One region of the Bradyrhizobium sp. 197 genome, then DNA from elsewhere that is predicted to be linked to it. Evidence: predicted binding sites of a transcription regulator. Region 1 holds the regulator's gene; each other region holds the start of a gene.

Evidence for each region. The regulator PhoB, encoded in region 1, activates phosphate uptake and scavenging genes when phosphate is short. The targets are predictions, from matches to a motif close to TGTCATNNANCTGTCAT.
Region 2: ugpB (sn-glycerol-3-phosphate ABC transporter substrate-binding protein UgpB) is a predicted target of PhoB. The motif match lies at 3,359-3,375, and genes of this name have one in related genera.
Region 3: IVB27_RS36665 (YdcH family protein) is a predicted target of PhoB. The motif match lies at 2,603-2,619, and genes of this name have one in related genera.

The regions. Positions count from the first base shown of each region.
Region 1 is NZ_JADPJJ010000053.1:19,415-25,220, reverse strand. It holds gene pstC (phosphate ABC transporter permease subunit PstC) at 1-882, shown strand, start outside; gene pstA (phosphate ABC transporter permease PstA) at 887-1,732, shown strand; gene pstB (phosphate ABC transporter ATP-binding protein PstB) at 1,729-2,550, shown strand; gene phoU (phosphate signaling complex protein PhoU) at 2,562-3,278, shown strand; gene phoB (phosphate regulon transcriptional regulator PhoB) at 3,294-4,004, shown strand; gene IVB27_RS11050 (GcrA family cell cycle regulator) at 4,134-4,646, opposite strand; gene IVB27_RS11045 (aspartate aminotransferase family protein) at 5,101-5,806, shown strand, end outside.
Region 2 is NZ_JADPJJ010000041.1:49,591-55,396, reverse strand. It holds gene IVB27_RS09635 (TIGR02300 family protein) at 1-58, shown strand, start outside; tRNA gene IVB27_RS09630 (tRNA-Ala) at 125-200, shown strand; gene IVB27_RS09625 (GIY-YIG nuclease family protein) at 336-578, shown strand; gene IVB27_RS09620 (MarR family winged helix-turn-helix transcriptional regulator) at 595-1,056, opposite strand; gene IVB27_RS09615 (organic hydroperoxide resistance protein) at 1,205-1,630, shown strand; gene IVB27_RS09610 (CaiB/BaiF CoA transferase family protein) at 1,806-3,023, shown strand; gene ugpB (sn-glycerol-3-phosphate ABC transporter substrate-binding protein UgpB) at 3,429-4,745, shown strand; gene ugpA (sn-glycerol-3-phosphate ABC transporter permease UgpA) at 4,793-5,674, shown strand; gene ugpE (sn-glycerol-3-phosphate ABC transporter permease UgpE) at 5,674-5,806, shown strand, end outside.
Region 3 is NZ_JADPJJ010000165.1:92,816-98,621, reverse strand. It holds gene IVB27_RS36675 (sensor domain-containing protein) at 1-926, opposite strand, end outside; gene IVB27_RS36670 (NAD(P)/FAD-dependent oxidoreductase) at 1,129-2,244, shown strand; gene IVB27_RS36665 (YdcH family protein) at 2,337-2,516, opposite strand; gene IVB27_RS36660 (YdcH family protein) at 2,851-3,057, shown strand; gene IVB27_RS36655 (hypothetical protein) at 3,174-3,392, shown strand; gene IVB27_RS36650 (hypothetical protein) at 3,416-3,667, shown strand; gene IVB27_RS36645 (GGDEF domain-containing protein) at 3,670-4,407, opposite strand; gene purE (5-(carboxyamino)imidazole ribonucleotide mutase) at 4,549-5,037, shown strand; gene IVB27_RS36635 (5-(carboxyamino)imidazole ribonucleotide synthase) at 5,034-5,806, shown strand, end outside.

The DNA of each region.
Region 1 (5,806 bases):
TCCGCGATCTCGGTGCTTCTGATCCTCGGCGGCATCATCCTGTCGCTGATCGTCGGCGCCTTTCCGGCGATGAAGGAATACGGTCTCTCCTTCCTGTGGACGCAGCGCTGGGCGCCGTCCGCCGATCCGCCGGTGCTCGGCGCGCTCGGGCCGATGTACGGCACGCTCGTCACCTCCTTCATCGCGATGCTGATCGCCATCCCGGTCGGTCTCGGCATTGCGATCTTCCTCACCGAGCTCTGCCCGCAATGGCTGCGCCGCCCGATCGGCATGGCGATCGAGCTGCTCGCCGGCATCCCCTCGATCATCTACGGCATGTGGGGCTTCTTCGTGTTGGGTCCGTTCCTCGCCAACACGTTCCAGCCCTTCATGATCAAGATCTTCGACGGCGTGCCGGTGCTGGGCGCGATCTTCGCAGGTCCCCCGTCCTATCTCAGCCTGTTCAATGCCGCGCTGATTCTCGCCATCATGGTGCTGCCCTTCATCACCTCGATCTCCGTCGACGTGTTCAAGACGGTGCCTCCGGTCCTGAAGGAAGCCGCCTACGGCGTCGGCTGCACCACCTGGGAAGTCGTCCGCAGCGTGGTGATCCCCTACACCCGCGTCGGCGTCATCGGCGGCGTCATGCTGGCGCTGGGCCGCGCGCTCGGCGAGACCATGGCGGTGACCTTCATCATCGGCAACTCGTTCCGCATCTCGACGTCGATCTTTTCGCCGGGCACCACGATCTCGGCGGCGATCGCATCCGAGTTCGCCGAGAGCGACGGCCTGCACCAGTCCGGCCTGATCCTGCTCGGCCTGCTGCTGTTCGTGCTGACGTTCTTCGTGCTCGCGGGCGCGCGGCTGATGCTGATGCGTTTGGAAAAGAAGGCGGGAAACTAACGCCATGAACCCGATCTATTCACGCCGTCGCCGCAAGGACTTCGTCATCCGCGGGCTCTGCATCGCCGCGACCGCCTTCGGCGTCACCTGGCTTGCGCTGATCCTGATCACGCTGCTCTACAACGGCCTGGCTGGCCTCAATGTCCAGCTGTTCATCGAGAACACACCGCCACCCGGATCGAACGAGGGCGGCCTGCTCAACGCAATCGTCGGCTCGCTGATCATGACCGTGATCGGCGTCGGCATCGGCGCGCCGCTCGGCATGTTCGCCGGCACCTATCTCGCCGAATACGGCCGCAACGACCGGCTGACCTCGGTGATCCGCTTCATCAACGACATCCTGCTGTCGGCGCCCTCGATCATCATCGGCCTGTTCATCTACGGCGCGGTGGTGGTGCCGATGCGCGGCTTCTCGGCGATCGCCGGCAGTCTCGCGCTCGCGGTCATCGTCATCCCGGTGGTGCTGCGCACGACTGAGGACATGCTGCTGCTGGTGCCGAACGCACTGCGCGAGGCGGCCTCGGCGCTTGGCCTGCCGCGCTCGCTGGTGATCAAGCGCATCGCTTATCGTGCTGCCCGATCGGGTCTCATCACCGGCGTGCTGCTTGCGACTGCCCGCGTCGCCGGCGAGACCGCGCCGCTGCTGTTCACCGCGCTGTCGAACCAGTTCTTCAGCCTCGGTCTGAACAAGACGATGGCGAACCTGCCAGTCACCATCAACAACTTCGTGCAGAGCCCCTACGCCTATTGGAAGCAGCTGGCCTGGAGCGGCGCGCTGCTCATCACCCTGACCGTTCTTGCCCTGAATATTGGCGCGCGCATCCTTGGCGCCGAGAGGACCGCAAAATGAGTGATCTTTCCGTATCGATGAGCGCGGCCGGCGGACTGCCCCACGCGCCGGTGCTGCCCGAGGCGCCCCCCAAGGTGACCGTTCGCAACCTGAACTTCTATTACGGCGAGCACCACGCGCTGAAGAACATCAACCTGACGCTCGGCGCCAATCGCGTCACGGCGTTCATCGGCCCGTCGGGCTGCGGCAAGTCGACCCTGCTGCGCATCTTCAACCGGATGTACGACCTCTATCCGGGCCAGCGCGCCACCGGTCAGCTCATGCTCGACCAGACCAACATCCTCGACCCCAGGCTGGACCTCAATTTGCTGCGCGCCCGCGTCGGCATGGTGTTCCAGAAGCCGACGCCGTTCCCGATGACGATCTACGAAAACATCGCGTTCGGCATCCGTCTCTACGAGAAGATCTCGAAATCCGAGATGGACGGCCGGGTCGAGAAGGCGCTGCGCGGCGGCGCGCTGTGGAACGAGGTCAAGGACAAGCTCAACGCCTCCGGCCTGTCGCTCTCCGGCGGCCAGCAGCAACGCCTCTGCATCGCCCGCACCGTCGCGGTGCGGCCCGAGGTGATCCTGTTCGACGAACCCTGCTCGGCGCTCGACCCGATCTCGACCGCCAAGGTCGAGGAGCTGATCCAGGAGCTTTCCGAGGACTACACGATCGCGATCGTCACCCACAACATGCAGCAGGCGGCGCGCGTCTCCGACAAGACCGCCTTCATGTATCTCGGCGAGCTGATCGAGTTCGACGACACCAACAAGATCTTCACGTCGCCGACCGACCGGCGCACGCAGGATTACATCACCGGCCGGTTCGGCTGAGGAGACGCGACATGGGTTCTGAACATACCGCAAAGGCCTTCGACACCGACCTCCAGGAACTCACCCGGCTGGTTGCCGAGATGGGCGGCATCGCCGAGCGCATGATCGTCGATTCCGTCGACGCGCTGATCCGCCGTGACGTTCCGCTCGGCCAGCGCGTCGTCACCATCGACACCGAGCTCGACGCGCTGCAGAAGCGCATTGAGGAGCGCGCCGTGCTCACCATCGCCCGCCGTCAGCCGATGGCGGTCGATCTGCGCGAGATCGTCGGCGCCATGCGCGTCGCGACCGATCTCGAGCGCATCGGCGACCTCGCCAAGAACATGGGCAAGCGCGTCGCGGCGCTGGAGACGGATTTCCATCCGCTCAAGCTGTTCCGCGGCCTGGAGCACATGACCGACCTCGTGCAGCAGCAGGTCAAATCGGTGCTGGACGCCTATGCCGCACATGATTTGCCGGCGGCGATGGCGGTGTGGAAGGGCGACGAGGAAGTCGACGCCATCTGCACTTCGCTGTTCCGCGAGCTCCTCACCTACATGATGGAGGATCCGCGCAACATCTCGTTCTGCATCCATTTGATGTTCTGCGCCAAGAACATCGAGCGGATCGGCGACCACGCCACCAACATCGCCGAGACCGTGTTCTACATGATCGAGGGCCAGGCGATCACCGACAAGCGGCCGAAGGGCGATATGACGACCTTCGCCACCTCGATACCGAACACCTAGGGAGCAACGACCCAGATGGGCGCACGCATTATGGTGGTTGAGGACGAGGAAGCCCTGACCGAGCTTCTCCGCTACAACCTCGAAGGCGACGGCTATGACGTCGAGACGGTCATGCGCGGCGACGACGCCGACACCCGTCTCAAGGAGCACATTCCCGATTTGATCGTGCTCGACTGGATGCTGCCGGGCCTGTCAGGCATCGAATTGTGCCGGCGGCTTCGCACCCGTCCCGAGACCAAGCAGCTCCCGATCATCATGCTCACCGCGCGCGGCGAGGAAAGCGAGCGGGTGCGGGGTCTTGCGACCGGCGCCGACGATTACATCGTCAAGCCGTTCTCGGTGCCGGAGCTCCTGGCGCGCGTGAAGGGCCTGCTGCGGCGCGCAAGCCCCGAGCGGCTCGCCACCGTGCTCGCCTTTGGCGACATCGAGCTCGACCGCGACAAGCGCCGCGTGGCGCGCTCGGGCCGGCCGATCGATCTCGGCCCGACCGAATATCGCCTGCTGGAGTTCTTCCTGGAGCATCCGGGGCGGGTGTTCTCGCGCGAGCAACTGCTCGACAGCGTCTGGGGCCGCGACATCTACATCGACGAGCGTACCGTCGACGTGCATATCGGCCGCCTGCGCAAGCTGCTCAATCTCGGCCGCGAGCAGGACCCGATCCGCACCGTCCGCGGCGCCGGCTACGCGCTGGATGATCGTTTTGCCAAGGCGGAGCAGCAGGCGTAACTCGCTTCAAGCTCCGCCGTCGTTCCGGATCGACACGCGCTTTTGGCACGCTTGTCCGGGACGACATCAAGTGGGCCGAGGCGTCATCGTGTGACGGCGCCGCCCTTGCAGTCAGCTAAATCCGCTAGCTCAGCGCGGGCTCGGCTTCACCGGTGCGCGGCGCCGATCCGACGCCGGCTGATACGCGACGCGCGAGTGTTGTGCGCAATAGGGCAGGCCGGACAGCGCCTTGCCGCCGCAGAAGAAGAAGTCCGGGGTCGAGGGATCGCCGACCGGCCAGTGGCAGGTCGCCTCGTTCAGCTCGAGCAGCGTCAGCCGCTGGCTCATCGGCACCACGTTGTCGTAGGTGACCGGTTCGGCCTCCACTTCGACCTCGAAGGCCTGTGCCAGCGCGGTGTTGCCGCGCGAGATCGGGCGGGTCACCCGCATCATATGCTGCGCGGGGCGCGCCTTGCGCGGCCGGGGCGCTGCCGATGAAGGGCTCTTGGCGCGACCCGACAGGCCGAGCCTGTGCACTTTGCCGATCACGGCATTGCGGGTCACATTACCGAGCTCAGCCGCGATCTGGCTGGCCGAAAGTCCGGCCTCCCAGAGCTTTTTAAGCTGCTCGACGCGATCATCGGACCAGGTCAAAACTGTCATTGCACCCTTTCCCTCGCTGCCGGCCTGCCATCCTGGCGCCTCGCAGCGAATGCCTAAGCCTTTAAAAACCCGTGCCGCCAGAATCCCTTAAGGCTCGCCGGGCGTGACTAGAACGCCCGAACGTTTACGCCGGTACATAAGGACTTAGAGATCAGAACCACTGCACGAGATGTCGTATCTGACAATCCAAACGCTACAATATGGCGTGACTCCCGCGCAAGAGTCCGCCGACTCGCTTCCACATGTTCCGTGGTGAAATCCGCGAAATCAGCACCGCAAGACTACGGATTCAGCGTTTCGCGAGGCTTTCCGGGCGGCATTGACACCCGTCTTCCCAAGCATAAGATAGTGACACGTGCCGCCCCGAAAAGGCGGCACGTTTCGTTTTCCGGGCCGGTCAATGGTGCGTTGCGCAATGCACGCGTCACACCGTCCGCAACATCCAAGTGACATCATGACCAACAGCGCAGCGCCGCATTTGCTCCCCGTTTTCGCCAGAACCGACCTCGGTTTCGAGCGCGGCGAAGGCTGCTGGCTGATTGCGACCAATGGCGAGCGCTATCTCGATTTCACCTCGGGTGTCGCGGTGAACGCGCTCGGCCATGCCCATCCCGCGCTGGTCAAAGCGTTGCAGGAGCAGGCCACGAAGCTCTGGCACATGTCGAACCTGTTCCAGAGCCCGGATGGCGAGAAGCTCGCCAACCGCCTCTGCCATGAGAGTTTTGCGGACTTCGTGTTCTTCTGCAATTCCGGCGCCGAGGCGCTGGAGGGCGTGATCAAGCTGGTCCGCCATCATCACTTCTCCCAAGGGCATCCGGAACGTTACCGCATCATCACCTTCGAAGGCGCGTTCCACGGCCGCACGCTGGCGACGCTGGCCGCGACGGGATCTGCAAAATATCTGGAAGGTTTTGGTCCGCCGATGGATGGCTTCGACCAAATCCCGCATGGCGATATCGAGGCCGTGAAGAAAGCGATCGGTCCGCAGACCGCCGGCATCCTGATCGAGCCGATCCAGGGCGAGGGCGGCGTGCGCTCGGCAACCCCGGCCTTCCTCAAGGCACTGCGCCAGCTCTGCGACGACAAGGGCTTGCTGCTCGCGTTCGACGAGGTGCAGACCGGCATGGGCCGCACCGGCGATCTGTTCGCACACCGCCGTC
Region 2 (5,806 bases), on a different contig from region 1:
GGGCGATGAGGACGTCACCGACATCATTGGTGATGTCACCGGTGATGAAGAGACTTGAGATAATCCCAGAACTGTGGTTCTGGGTCTTTCCCGACGCGTCGCCCACGGCGCGTCGGACGGTTAAGGGGCCATAGCTCAGCTGGGAGAGCGCTTGCATGGCATGCAAGAGGTCGGCGGTTCGATCCCGCCTGGCTCCACCACGCTTCGCCCTTCGGGCTACGCGTGGCGCAGCCGCGCACAGCCCGAAGGGCGAAGCGTGGTGTCCGGCGAAGCCCGAAGGGCGAAGACGGACTGGTGACATTCCCACGCAGCGGCCGCCCAGGCGATAATCGTCAATGTGGTACGTCTACATCCTCCGCAGCATCGAATTTCCCGAGCAGGAATACGTTGGGGCCACGGAAAATCTGAAGCGGCGGATTCCAGAGCACAATGCTGGCAAATCCACCCACACCGCCAAGTTTAAGCCTTGGAAGCTGATCTGGTACTGCGCCTTCCCTGACAAGTACAAAGCGCTCGCTTTTGAAGCGTACCTGAAGTCTCACTCCGGCCGAGCATTCACGAAGAAGCGGCTGTCCTAAGCACGTAAACCTAACCCTACTCCCCGATCACCGCATTGAGCCGGTCGCGCAGCGCGACGATCTCGTCCTTCATCGTGACCAGTTCCGAGACCGAGCAGTCCGACGCTGCCAGGATCGATTGCGGCACGGCGCGCGCCTTGTCCTTCAAGGCGTGGCCCTGCGCCGTTAGCGCGATCAGGACCTGACGTTCGTCCTCGCGCGAGCGCGTGCGCTTGACGAGGTGGGCGGCTTCGAGTCGCTTGAGCAGCGGCGTCAGCGTGCCCGAATCCAGGAACAGCTTTTCGCCGATGTCCTTCACCGGCACGTCGTCGCGCTCCCACAGCACCAGCATGACCAGATATTGCGGATAGGTCAGGCCGAGCCGGTCCAGCAGCGGCTTGTAGACGCGGTTGAAGGCATGCGCGGCCGAATAGACCGCGAAGCAGATCTGGTTGTCGAGGCGCAGCGGCTGGTCCGCTGCCGATGATTTCCGGGGCATAGAGAATCTCACGAGGCTTGCTCCATTCTGGGGCCGGCCGGCGGCACATTCAATTGCGAACAATTAAATGTGAGGCTCCGTAATTTAAATTGCGCGCAATCTAATGCCTGCGATAAAGATTGCACCAGCGAAAACCCAGGAGACCAAAATGTCCGTGAACGTCCTCTACAAGACCAGCGCAAAAGCCACCGGCGGCCGCGACGGCCATGCTGCGACCCTCGACGGCGCGCTCGACGTCAAGCTCACCACGCCGAAGGAACTCGGCGGCGGCGGCGGCGCCGGCAACAATCCCGAGCAGCTGTTTGCGGCAGGCTATGCCGCCTGCTTCATCGGCGCGATGAAATTCGTATCCTCGCAGGGCGGGCCGAAGGTTCCGGCTGACGCCTCCGTGACCTCGACCGTCGGCATTGGCCCGCGCGCGGCCGGCGGCTTCGGTCTCGACATCGACCTTGCCGTATCGCTGCCGGGCCTTGCCCGTGCCGAAGCCGAGGCACTGGTCGAGAAGGCTCACCAGGTGTGCCCCTATTCCAACGCGACGCGCGGCAATGTCGACGTCCGCCTGACGGTCGTCTGATCGTCGATTGGATTGGCTGGCCCGGGATCCTCCTCGGGCCGGCCGCTTCCGTTTGATTTGCCATTCGGCGGGATGGCGCAGCCGCGGCGCATGCGGCCCCCAGCAACAAGCTATTGCTGGCTCAGACGAACCTCGCTAGGCCTGTGATCAATATCGACACAGGGGAAGCGAAGGCATGACTGAAGCCGCGAGTTCTGGAGCTGCCACGGGCGCAATGAGCGGCCTGCGCGTCATCGATCTCACGCGCGTGCTCGGCGGTCCCTATTGCACCCAGATCCTCGCCGACCACGGCGCCGACGTGATCAAGGTCGAGCCGCCCGCAGGCGACGAGGTGCGCGACTGGGGCCCTCCCTTCCACGAGGAAGACGCGGCCTATTTCATCGGCATCAACCGCAACAAGCGCTCGATCGGCCTCGACCTCGCCTCCGAGGGCGGTCGCCTCGTGCTGCTCAAGATGCTGGAAACCGCCGACGTCCTGATCGAGAACTTCAAGCCGGGCACGCTGGAGAAATGGGGCATCGGCAGCGAGGTGCTGCGCGAGAAATTCCCGCGCCTGGTGCACTGCCGGATCTGCGGCTTCGGCGCCGACGGCCCGCGCGGCGGCAATCCCGGCTATGACGCCATCATCCAGGCCATGACCGGCATGATCGCGGCGACCGGCTCGCCCGAGAGCGGACCGATGCGGATCGGCGTGCCGCTGGTCGACATCGGCACCGGCCTCTATGCGGCGATCGGCATCCTGATGGCGCTGTCGGAGCGGCAGCGCTCGGGCCTGGGCCAGTTCCTGGAGACGACGCTGTACGAGACCGGTCTCGCCATCATGCACCCGCACACCGCGAATTATTTCATGCATGGCAAGCCGCCGTTGCTGACCGGCAACGAGCATCCCAACCTCGTGCCTTACGCGATCTTCCCGACCAGGACCGACGACATCTTCATCGGCGTCGGCAATGACGGCACCTTCCGCAAGCTTGCCAAGGAGATCGACAAGCCCGAACTCGGCACCGATCCGCGCTTTGCCCGCAACAAGGACCGCATCGCCAATCGCGAAGCGCTGCGCGCCGAGCTCGCCGCCGTGTTCAGCCAGCACGAGGCCGAGCCGCTGTGCAATCGCCTCCTCGCCGCGGGCCTGCCCGCAGGCCCCGTGCAGAAGATCGACCAGGCGCTGACCAACCCGCACACCATCGCCCGCGGCGATATCATCGAGAAGGACTGGTACAAGGGCGTGGCGTCGCCGATCCGGCTTGATCGCAGCAAACCGAGCCTGCGCCGCCTGCCGCCGAAATTCAGCCAGCACTCGGCCGAGGTGCTGGGCGAGTTCGGCTACTCCAAGTCCGAGATCGACGCGATGGTCGAGCAGGGCACGGTCTGCGGCCCCGAGCGCAAGCGCTGAGGCGTGACGCTATTGAACTGACAACGCGCCGCAAGGAAGGTGCGCTCCCTCGCCCGCTTGCGGGAGAGGGTTGGGGAGAGGGTGCCTCCGCAGTGAGACTCCCCAAGAGGAGAGAGCCCTCATCCGGCGCGTTGCGCCGACCTCTCCCGCAAGCGGGAGAGGTTGGAGCCCGCGGGCCGAGCGTCTGCCTCGCGCTATTCTGCTGACGACGCAGCGACCCAACCCATCACTCCCGAATGCTGCACCGCGAACGAAGAAACCTGCCCGCTGCGCATTCGCCTATTTGACAGCTTCCCTTTTCCAGCGCTTGCCGCTTTCGTTTCGGCCGCTTACACAGTCATGTGAACGTCATATGGCGCTGCTAGCGCAAGCGATCAATTTTGACGGCCAAGGGAGGTTTACTTGATGGCTCTTCGACACTTTGGAGCGGCTGCCGCTGTTGCACTCACGGTTGGAATGTCGGCCTCGCCGGCCTTGGCCGTGACCGAAATCCAGTGGTGGCACGCGATGACCGGCGCCAACAACGACGTCATCGTCAAGCTCGCCACCGACTTCAACGCGGCGCAGACCGACTACAAGGTGATCCCGACCTACAAGGGCAACTACGCCGATACGATGAACGCCGGCATCGCGGCCTTCCGCGCCGGCAACGCGCCCCACATCATGCAGGTCTTCGAAGTCGGCACCGCGACCATGATGGCGGCGACCGGCGCCGTGAAGCCCGTCTACAAGCTGATGGCCGAGGCCGGCGAGAAATTCGATCCCAAGGCATATCTGCCCGCGATCAGCGGCTATTACTCGACCTCCAAGGGCGAGATGCTGTCGTTCCCCTTCAACTCGTCGTCGACCGTCATGTGGGTGAACCTCGACGAGCTCAAGAAGGTCGGCGTCGAGATCCCGAAGACCTGGCCCGAGACGTTCGCAGCCGCCAAGAAGCTCCACGACAACGGCCATCCGACCTGCGGCTTCTCCAACTCCTGGGTCACCTGGGTCAATCTCGAACAGCTCTCGGCCTGGCACAACGTGCCGCTCTCCAGTAAAGCCAACGGCCTCGACGGCTTCGACACCAAGCTCGAGTTCAACGGTCCGCTCCAGGTCAAGCATCTCGAGAAGCTGGTCGAGCTGCAAAAAGACAAGACTTACGACTACGCCGGTCGCACCAACACAGGCGAAGGCCGCTTCACTTCGGGTGAGTGCGCGATCTACCTGACCTCGTCGGCCTTCTTCGGCAACGTCAAGGCGCAGGCCAAGTTCAACTTCACCGCGGCGCCGATGCCGTATTATCCGGACGTCAAGGGCGCGCCGCAGAACTCGATCATCGGCGGCGCCTCGCTCTGGGTCATGGGCGGCAAGTCGGCCGACGAGTACAAGGGCATTGCGAAGTTCATGACATTCCTCTCCGACACCGACCGCCAGATCTACATCCACAAGGCCTCGGGCTATCTGCCGATCACCAAGGCGGCCTACGCCAAGGCGAAGGAAGAAGGGTTCTACAAGGACCAACCCTACCTCGAGACCCCGCTGCTCGAGCTGACCAACAAGGAGCCGACCGAGAATTCGCGCGGTCTGCGCCTCGGCAACATGGTTCAGCTGCGTGACGTCTGGTCGGAAGAGATCGAGCAGGCGCTGGCTGGCAAGAAGACCGCCAAGCAGGCGCTCGATGCCGCCGTCGAGCGCGGCAACACGATGCTGCGTCAGTTCGAAAAGACCGCCGTCAAGTGAGGCGATGAGCGGCAGGTCGCGACCCGGCCTGCCGCTCAGCTGACATCATGCAGAAGCAAGCCATTTTCCAATCAAGGCTATTGCCCTACGCGCTGGTTGCGCCGCAGCTTGCGATCGTCCTGATCTTTTTCTACTGGCCGGCTGCGCAGGCTGTCATTCAGTCCTTCCTGCTCCAGGACGCCTTCGGTCTCTCGACCAGCTTCGTCTGGTTCGACAATTATCTCGATCTTTTCAGTGACGCCGCCTATTTCGAGGCGATCGTCCGGACCTTCTTCTTCTCGTTCGCGATCGCGGTCTCTTCGCTCTCCGTGGCCCTGCTGCTGGCGGTCATGGCGGACAAGCCGATGCGCGGCGGCTCGCTGTATCGCACGCTGCTGATCTGGCCCTACGCCGTCGCGCCGCCCGTCGTCGGCGTGCTCTGGATCTTCATGCTGCATCCCTCGCTCGGCGTCCTCTCGCGCTATCTGCGCGAAGCCGGCATCGACTGGAATCCGCTGCTCGACGGCGATCAGGCCGCGGCGCTGATCATCCTTGCCGCCGCGTGGAAGCAGATCTCCTATAATTTCCTGTTCTTTCTCGCCGGCCTGCAAGCGATTCCGAAGAGCGTGTTCGAGGCAGCCGCGATCGACGGCGCGCGTCCGATGCGTCGCTTCTGGACCGTGACTTTCCCGCTGTTGTCGCCGACTATCTTCTTCCTGCTGGTCGTCAACATTGTCTACGCCTTCTTCGATACATTCGGCATCATCGACACCATGACCCGCGGCGGTCCGGGAACGTCGACGGTCACGCTGGTCTACAAGGTCTATTCCGACGGCCTGCTCGGCGGCAATCTCGGCAGCTCCGCGGCGCAATCGGTGATCCTGATGGTCATGGTGATCGTGCTGACCGGAATCCAGTTCCGCTTCGTCGAACGCAAGGTGACCTACTGATGGTCGAGGAAGAGGGCTTTCGGCGCTACGTCGCTCACGCCATTTTGTGGATCGGGATCGCGATCGTCGCCTTCCCCGTCTACATCGCGTTCGTCGCCTCGACCCAGGACAACGCGCTGATCGCGAACGGGC
Region 3 (5,806 bases), on a different contig from region 1:
CTCTCGTTGCGGACCACGATCCGGATCGAGGCCACCATGCGCTGGGTCGCGCCGCGCTCGACCTCGAATTCGTTGCGGTACTGGCCGGCGGGCGCGATGAGCGCCGCCCGATCGGTCGCCTCGATGCTGGCCGCCGAATTCGGCCCGAACAGCTCGCGCGCGTTCTTGCCGACAACCTGGTCCCGCGAAAATCCCCAGAAGCGCTCATAGGCGCTGTTGGCGAAGATGTAGCGGCCATCCTCGATGCTCTTCGCGGCCACGCAGGCCGGCACGTTGTCCAGCACCGTTTCCAGGAACTGCTTGGTGGAGGCGAGCTGCCGCGACAGCCTACGCTGCTCGCTAACGTCCAGATGCGTCGCCACCGAGCCGCCGTTGGGCAGCACGAAATATTTTACCAGGATGGCCCGCCCGTCCGGCAGTTCGGTGATCAAGCCGTTGGTGCTTGCCGCCTTTTCGTAGAATTCGTCGTCGGAGGCGACTCCGAGGACGCCACGCTTGCGCCGCAAGGCGAGGATGTCGGGTCCCGTCATGCCCGACCAGAGCTCTGAGCGGCCGAGGCCGTAAATCTCGAGATAGCGGTCGTTGCAGAAGATGACGCGCCGCTGCGCATCCGTCATCACCACGCCCTGGTTGAGATTGTTCATGGCGGAGGAGATGAAGGCATTGCGCCGCAGCTGCAGACGCCTGGTCCGGCGCAGCGAGGAATGGATCCACAGCACGATCGCGGCGAGGAACGAGCAGATGACGACACCCGCGATCAAGGCTTCCCAGATCACGTTGGGATTGAGCTCGCCGAGATAGCTCGGCGGGGCGAAGCTGTCGGAGAGGGCAAAGGCGCGCGCAGGCGCGACCGCTGCGGCCAGGCACACGACGGCCTGCACCGCAATCGGAAGCGTGCTGCCCACGTGCCAGTTCTTCTCAGCCATCAGCCACCCGCGATTTCAACGTCGGATTGTCTGGTCTCGCCGGTTTGGATCGGGTAAACGCCTGTACGTGCAACGGAAAAATGTGACGCCAAATACGGCAATTGCCCTGACATGATAAATGCCTCCTTAACGGAAAACGCCCCCGCGCCGTCCTCCCCAGGCCTGAGGCCTCCTTCGCTTCGAGCGGACGTCCTGCACAGCCATGGATAGGGTCGACTGCGTCGTCATCGGAGCCGGCGTGGTCGGGCTCGCGGTGGCTCGAAAGCTGGCGCAAGCCGGGCGCGAGGTGATCGTGCTCGAGGAAGCCGAGGCCATCGGCACCATCACCTCCTCGCGCAACAGCGAGGTGATCCATGCCGGCATCTACTACCGCGCCGGGAGCTGGATGGCGCGCATGTGCGTCGACGGCAAGCACGCGCTCTACCGCTACTGCTCCGAGCGCGGCATCCCGCACAGAAATTGCGGCAAGCTGATCGTCGCGACCAATCCGAAAGAGACCGAGAAGCTGCAATCGATCAAGGCGCATGCCGAAGCCAATGGCGTGCTCGACATGCAGCTGCTCACGGGCGAGGCGGCATGCGCGCTGGAGCCGGCGCTTGCCTGCGATGCCGCGCTGCTGTCCCCGTCGACCGGCATCATCGACAGCCACGCCTACATGCTCTCGCTACGCGGTGAAGCCGAGGACGCGGGTGCGGCCTTCGCGTTTCACACCCCGCTGATCCGCGCCAAGGCGACCGCCGGCGTCATCGAGATCGAAGCGGGCGGCGAAGCGCCGATGACGCTGCAATGCAGCCTCCTCGTCAACGCCGCGGGGCTCTCGGCGACCACGGTAGCGCGCAACATCGACGGCATGCCGCTGGACCGGATTCCGCGGGCCTATCTCGCCAAGGGAAACTACTTCAGCTGCAATGCGAGGGCGCCGTTCTCGCGCCTGATCTATCCGGTGCCCGAGCCCGGCGGGCTAGGGGTGCACCTGACGCTGGACATGGCAGGGCAGGCACGCTTCGGCCCTGACGTCGAATGGATCGAGACGATCGACTACGAGGTCGACCCGTCACGCGCCGAGCGCTTCTACCCGGCGATCCGCAAATACTGGCCGACGCTGCCTGACGACGCGCTCATGCCGAGCTATTCGGGCATCCGCCCGAAGATCGTGCCGCCGGCGGTGGCCACGCAGGATTTCTTGATGCAGGGCCCGCGCGATCACGGCGTCGAAGGCCTGGTCAATCTGTTCGGCATCGAGTCGCCCGGATTGACGTCATCGCTCGCGATCGCGGATCACGTCGCCGAACTCGCAGGGCTCGGTCTCGCGCAATGATTGCGCGGCGCGCACCTTGCCGCAAGGATGAGCGCACAGGCTCTCACCCCTGCGTGAAAGGGTACGATCAATTTTACGCTATTACGGGGTTACTAGTGGAGCGTGTCGCCGTGCCTGAGACGCTCGATCTGGTCCTTGACCATCAACTTCCGGCGCTTCAACTCAACAATTTGCAGGTCGTCTGTTGAAAGGTGCACGAGAGCTTCGTGCAGTTCGTTTTCGAGAACTTTGTGCTTCCGCTCCAATTCAACGAGATGTGCCTGAATTGTCATTCGAAACCTCCTCGGTAGTTTGAACCTTTAGGATTCGATCCGGACAAGGAAGTCTACATCACCGATTCGTTCTGTCGATGGGTATCCGTCGTCGCAACGTCATTTTTGAAAATTCATATGTAACGAAGCGTGAGCAAGGGAACCACGCGGGAAAAATCCATGATATCAACGTGCTTGCGCAGCGCCGTCGCAAGCCGCAGAAATATGTCGCGGGAGATCGGCGAGCGACGGTCGCAGATCGCTTGCGATCACGCCGCGCAAGGACGATAATTTCCACAGGGCATCCACAGCCTTAATCTCTCTCACGCCTATCGGTTTTTCGGCCACCGCAAACATGACCAATGAAGACGAGCGCGAACTCGAATCCGAGCTCGCCCGGTTGCACCAGGAACACCGAGATCTCGATGCGGCGATCGATGCACTGCATCAATCGCCCGCCCCCGACCTGTTGCGGTTACAGCGGCTGAAGAAACGCAAGCTGTTGTTGCGCGACCGTATCGCGTTCATCGAAGATCAGATCACGCCGGACATCATCGCCTGATCCACAGGGAATGGCTTTGCGGCGGCCCGCCGCACGTGAATCCGCTTGACTCCAAAGGAACAAAATAAGAACATTTTGGCACCGAGCGCCCCAGGAAAATGCCAAGGAAAACGCAGATGACGGCAACCGCCCTTCTCGACAACAGCCATTATGAACAAGCCTGCGATCAGGCGATCGCCATGTGCGACGGCAATCTGCGCAGCACCATCAAGGCGCTGATCATGGCCAATGAATATCTGGAGGCCGAGCTCGAAGAATTGCGGGCGGCGATTTCCGCCGGCTGCATTCCGGAGTCCTCACGCAGCACGATGCGGAGCAAGAGCAGCGCCGCCTGAGCTGTCAGCTATCGGAGCCGACCATGTCCGATGTCACCTATTACGTAGCATTACCGTTCCTGACCGACGACGACGGATCGCCGGTCGCAGGTGCGGCCGAAGAATGCCAGACCTCGGCGGCCGCGTTACGGCGCGCCGAAATTATGTCGCACAGCGCCGGCCACATCGGCGCGGTCGCGTTCAGCCGCAGCGGCAATCCCATGACCGGCGAATTCGGTGACGCCAAACTGCTCCGCCGCTTCGGCAATGTACCGGAAGACCTCGGCACGCTCTGAAATCAGCTGCTGACGAGCCTGATGCCCGGTTCATGCCGCCGGTGCGCCTTGCGCACATACATGGCGGCATCGGCCTCCTCCAGCGCGCGCGCGGCGTCGGACTGCATGCCAAGCAGGGCGACGCCGGCAGAGGCGCCCGCGCTCACGTGCTGACCGTGGAACACAAAGGACAATTCGTCGATGGCCTCCTCGAAGGCCGCGGCCTTCGCCTTGGCGTCGGTCTCGCTGAGATTCCAGAGCAGCAGCGCGAACTCGTCGCCGCCGAGCCGGCCGACCACGTCCGAGGCGCGGATCTGCCGCGCCAGCGTTGTGGCAATCGCCTTCAGCACCTCGTCGCCGGCGGCATGGCCGAAGGAATCGTTGATCGGCTTCAACCGATCGACGTCGAGCACGATCAGCGCGCCGCTGGCGCGGTAACGCTTCATGTAGGCGACGGCGCGCGCGAGCTCGCGCTCGAAGCCGCGCCGGTTCGGAATCTCGAGCAGGAAGTCGGTGTCGGCGGCGGCTTCGAGTTCCGCGACCCGCCGCAGCGCCCCCTTGAGCTTGCTCCGGAGGTTGCGGATGGCCGTCTTGATGGCCGTCTTAGCTCCGTCATCGGCCGACGCTTCGCGCCCCGACGGTTTGATCGAACGCCTGGCCGGGCGCTTGGCCGGGCTTTTGGGGGCAGCTTTGGCGCGGCTGGCGCTGGTCTTCAGGCCCTTTTTAGCCTTCGCAGCGCTCGCCGTTTTTGGTTTCTTCATGGGCATCCTGCTCAATGAAGGCTTGCGGGGATTCACCAAGACAGGATAGTGCATTCGCTTCTCCTTGCCACCGCCTTGCGAGCCGCCGGCCGGAACCGTTAATCTGGCCTATCTTTCTGTTTTTCGAGCACAATTGACGTCATGACCGCGCCGATCGCCGTTATCATGGGAAGCCAGTCGGACTGGGACACGATGCGGCATGCCGCCGACACGCTTGCAGCGCTCGGCGTTGCCGCCGATACCCGCATCGTTTCGGCCCACCGCACCCCCGACCGGCTGTTTGCGTTCGCCAAGGGCGCCAAGGTGGCCGGTTACAAGGTCATCATCGCCGGCGCGGGTGGCGCTGCGCACCTGCCCGGCATGGCGGCGGCGCTGACGGAACTGCCCGTGTTCGGCGTTCCCGTCGAATCCAGGACGCTCAGGGGCATTGATTCGCTCTATTCGATCGTCCAGATGCCTGCGGGCATCCCGGTCGGGACCCTCGCCATCGGCAAGGCCGGCGCCATCAATGCGGCGCTGCTGGCGGCTGCCGTGCTGGCCTTGTCCGACCCGGCCTTGGCCGATCGCTTGGCCGCCTGGCGCAAGGCGCAGACCGAGGCGGTTGCCGAGCGTCCGGAGGACAAGGCGTGACTGACGCAAAGCAGGTGAAGCTGAAGCCCGGCGACACCATCGGCATCCTCGGCGGCGGACAATTGGGGCGGATGCTGGCCATGGCGGCGGCCCGGCTCGGCCTGCGCTGCCAGGTGTTCTCGCCCGATCCGGACTCGCCGGCCTTCGACGTCGTCCTGAACGCGACCTGCGCCGAATATGCCGACGTCGAAGCGCTCGAGCTGTTCGCCAACGACGTCGATGTCATCACCTATGAATTCGAGAACGTGCCGTCCGCGGCCGCGATGGTGCTGGATGCGCGGCGCCCCGTGCTGCCCAACCGCAAGATCCTCGAGACCACCCAGGACCGGCTCGCCGAGAAGGATTTCGTGACGCGGCTCGGCATCGGCACCGCAGCCTATGCCGACGTCACCTCGGTCTCGTCGTTGCGCGAGGCGATCGTCAGGATCGGCCTTCCGGCGGTGCTGAAGACCCGCCGCTTCGGCTATGACGGCAAGGGCCAAGCCATCATCCGCGAGGGCGACGACATCGCGAAAGTGTGGACCAGTCTCGCCACCAAATCAGCGATCCTGGAAGCCTTCGTGCCGTACGAGCGCGAGATTTCCGTGATCACCGCCCGTTCGGCCACAGGTCAGGTCGAGTGTTTTGACGTCACTGAAAACGAGCACCGCGATCACATCCTGAAGATTTCCCGTGCGCCCGCCCGGATCCCGGACGTGCTCGCCGAGGAAGCGCGCAGCATCGCCGGCAAGATCGCGAGCGCGCTCGATTATGTCGGCGTGCTCGCCGT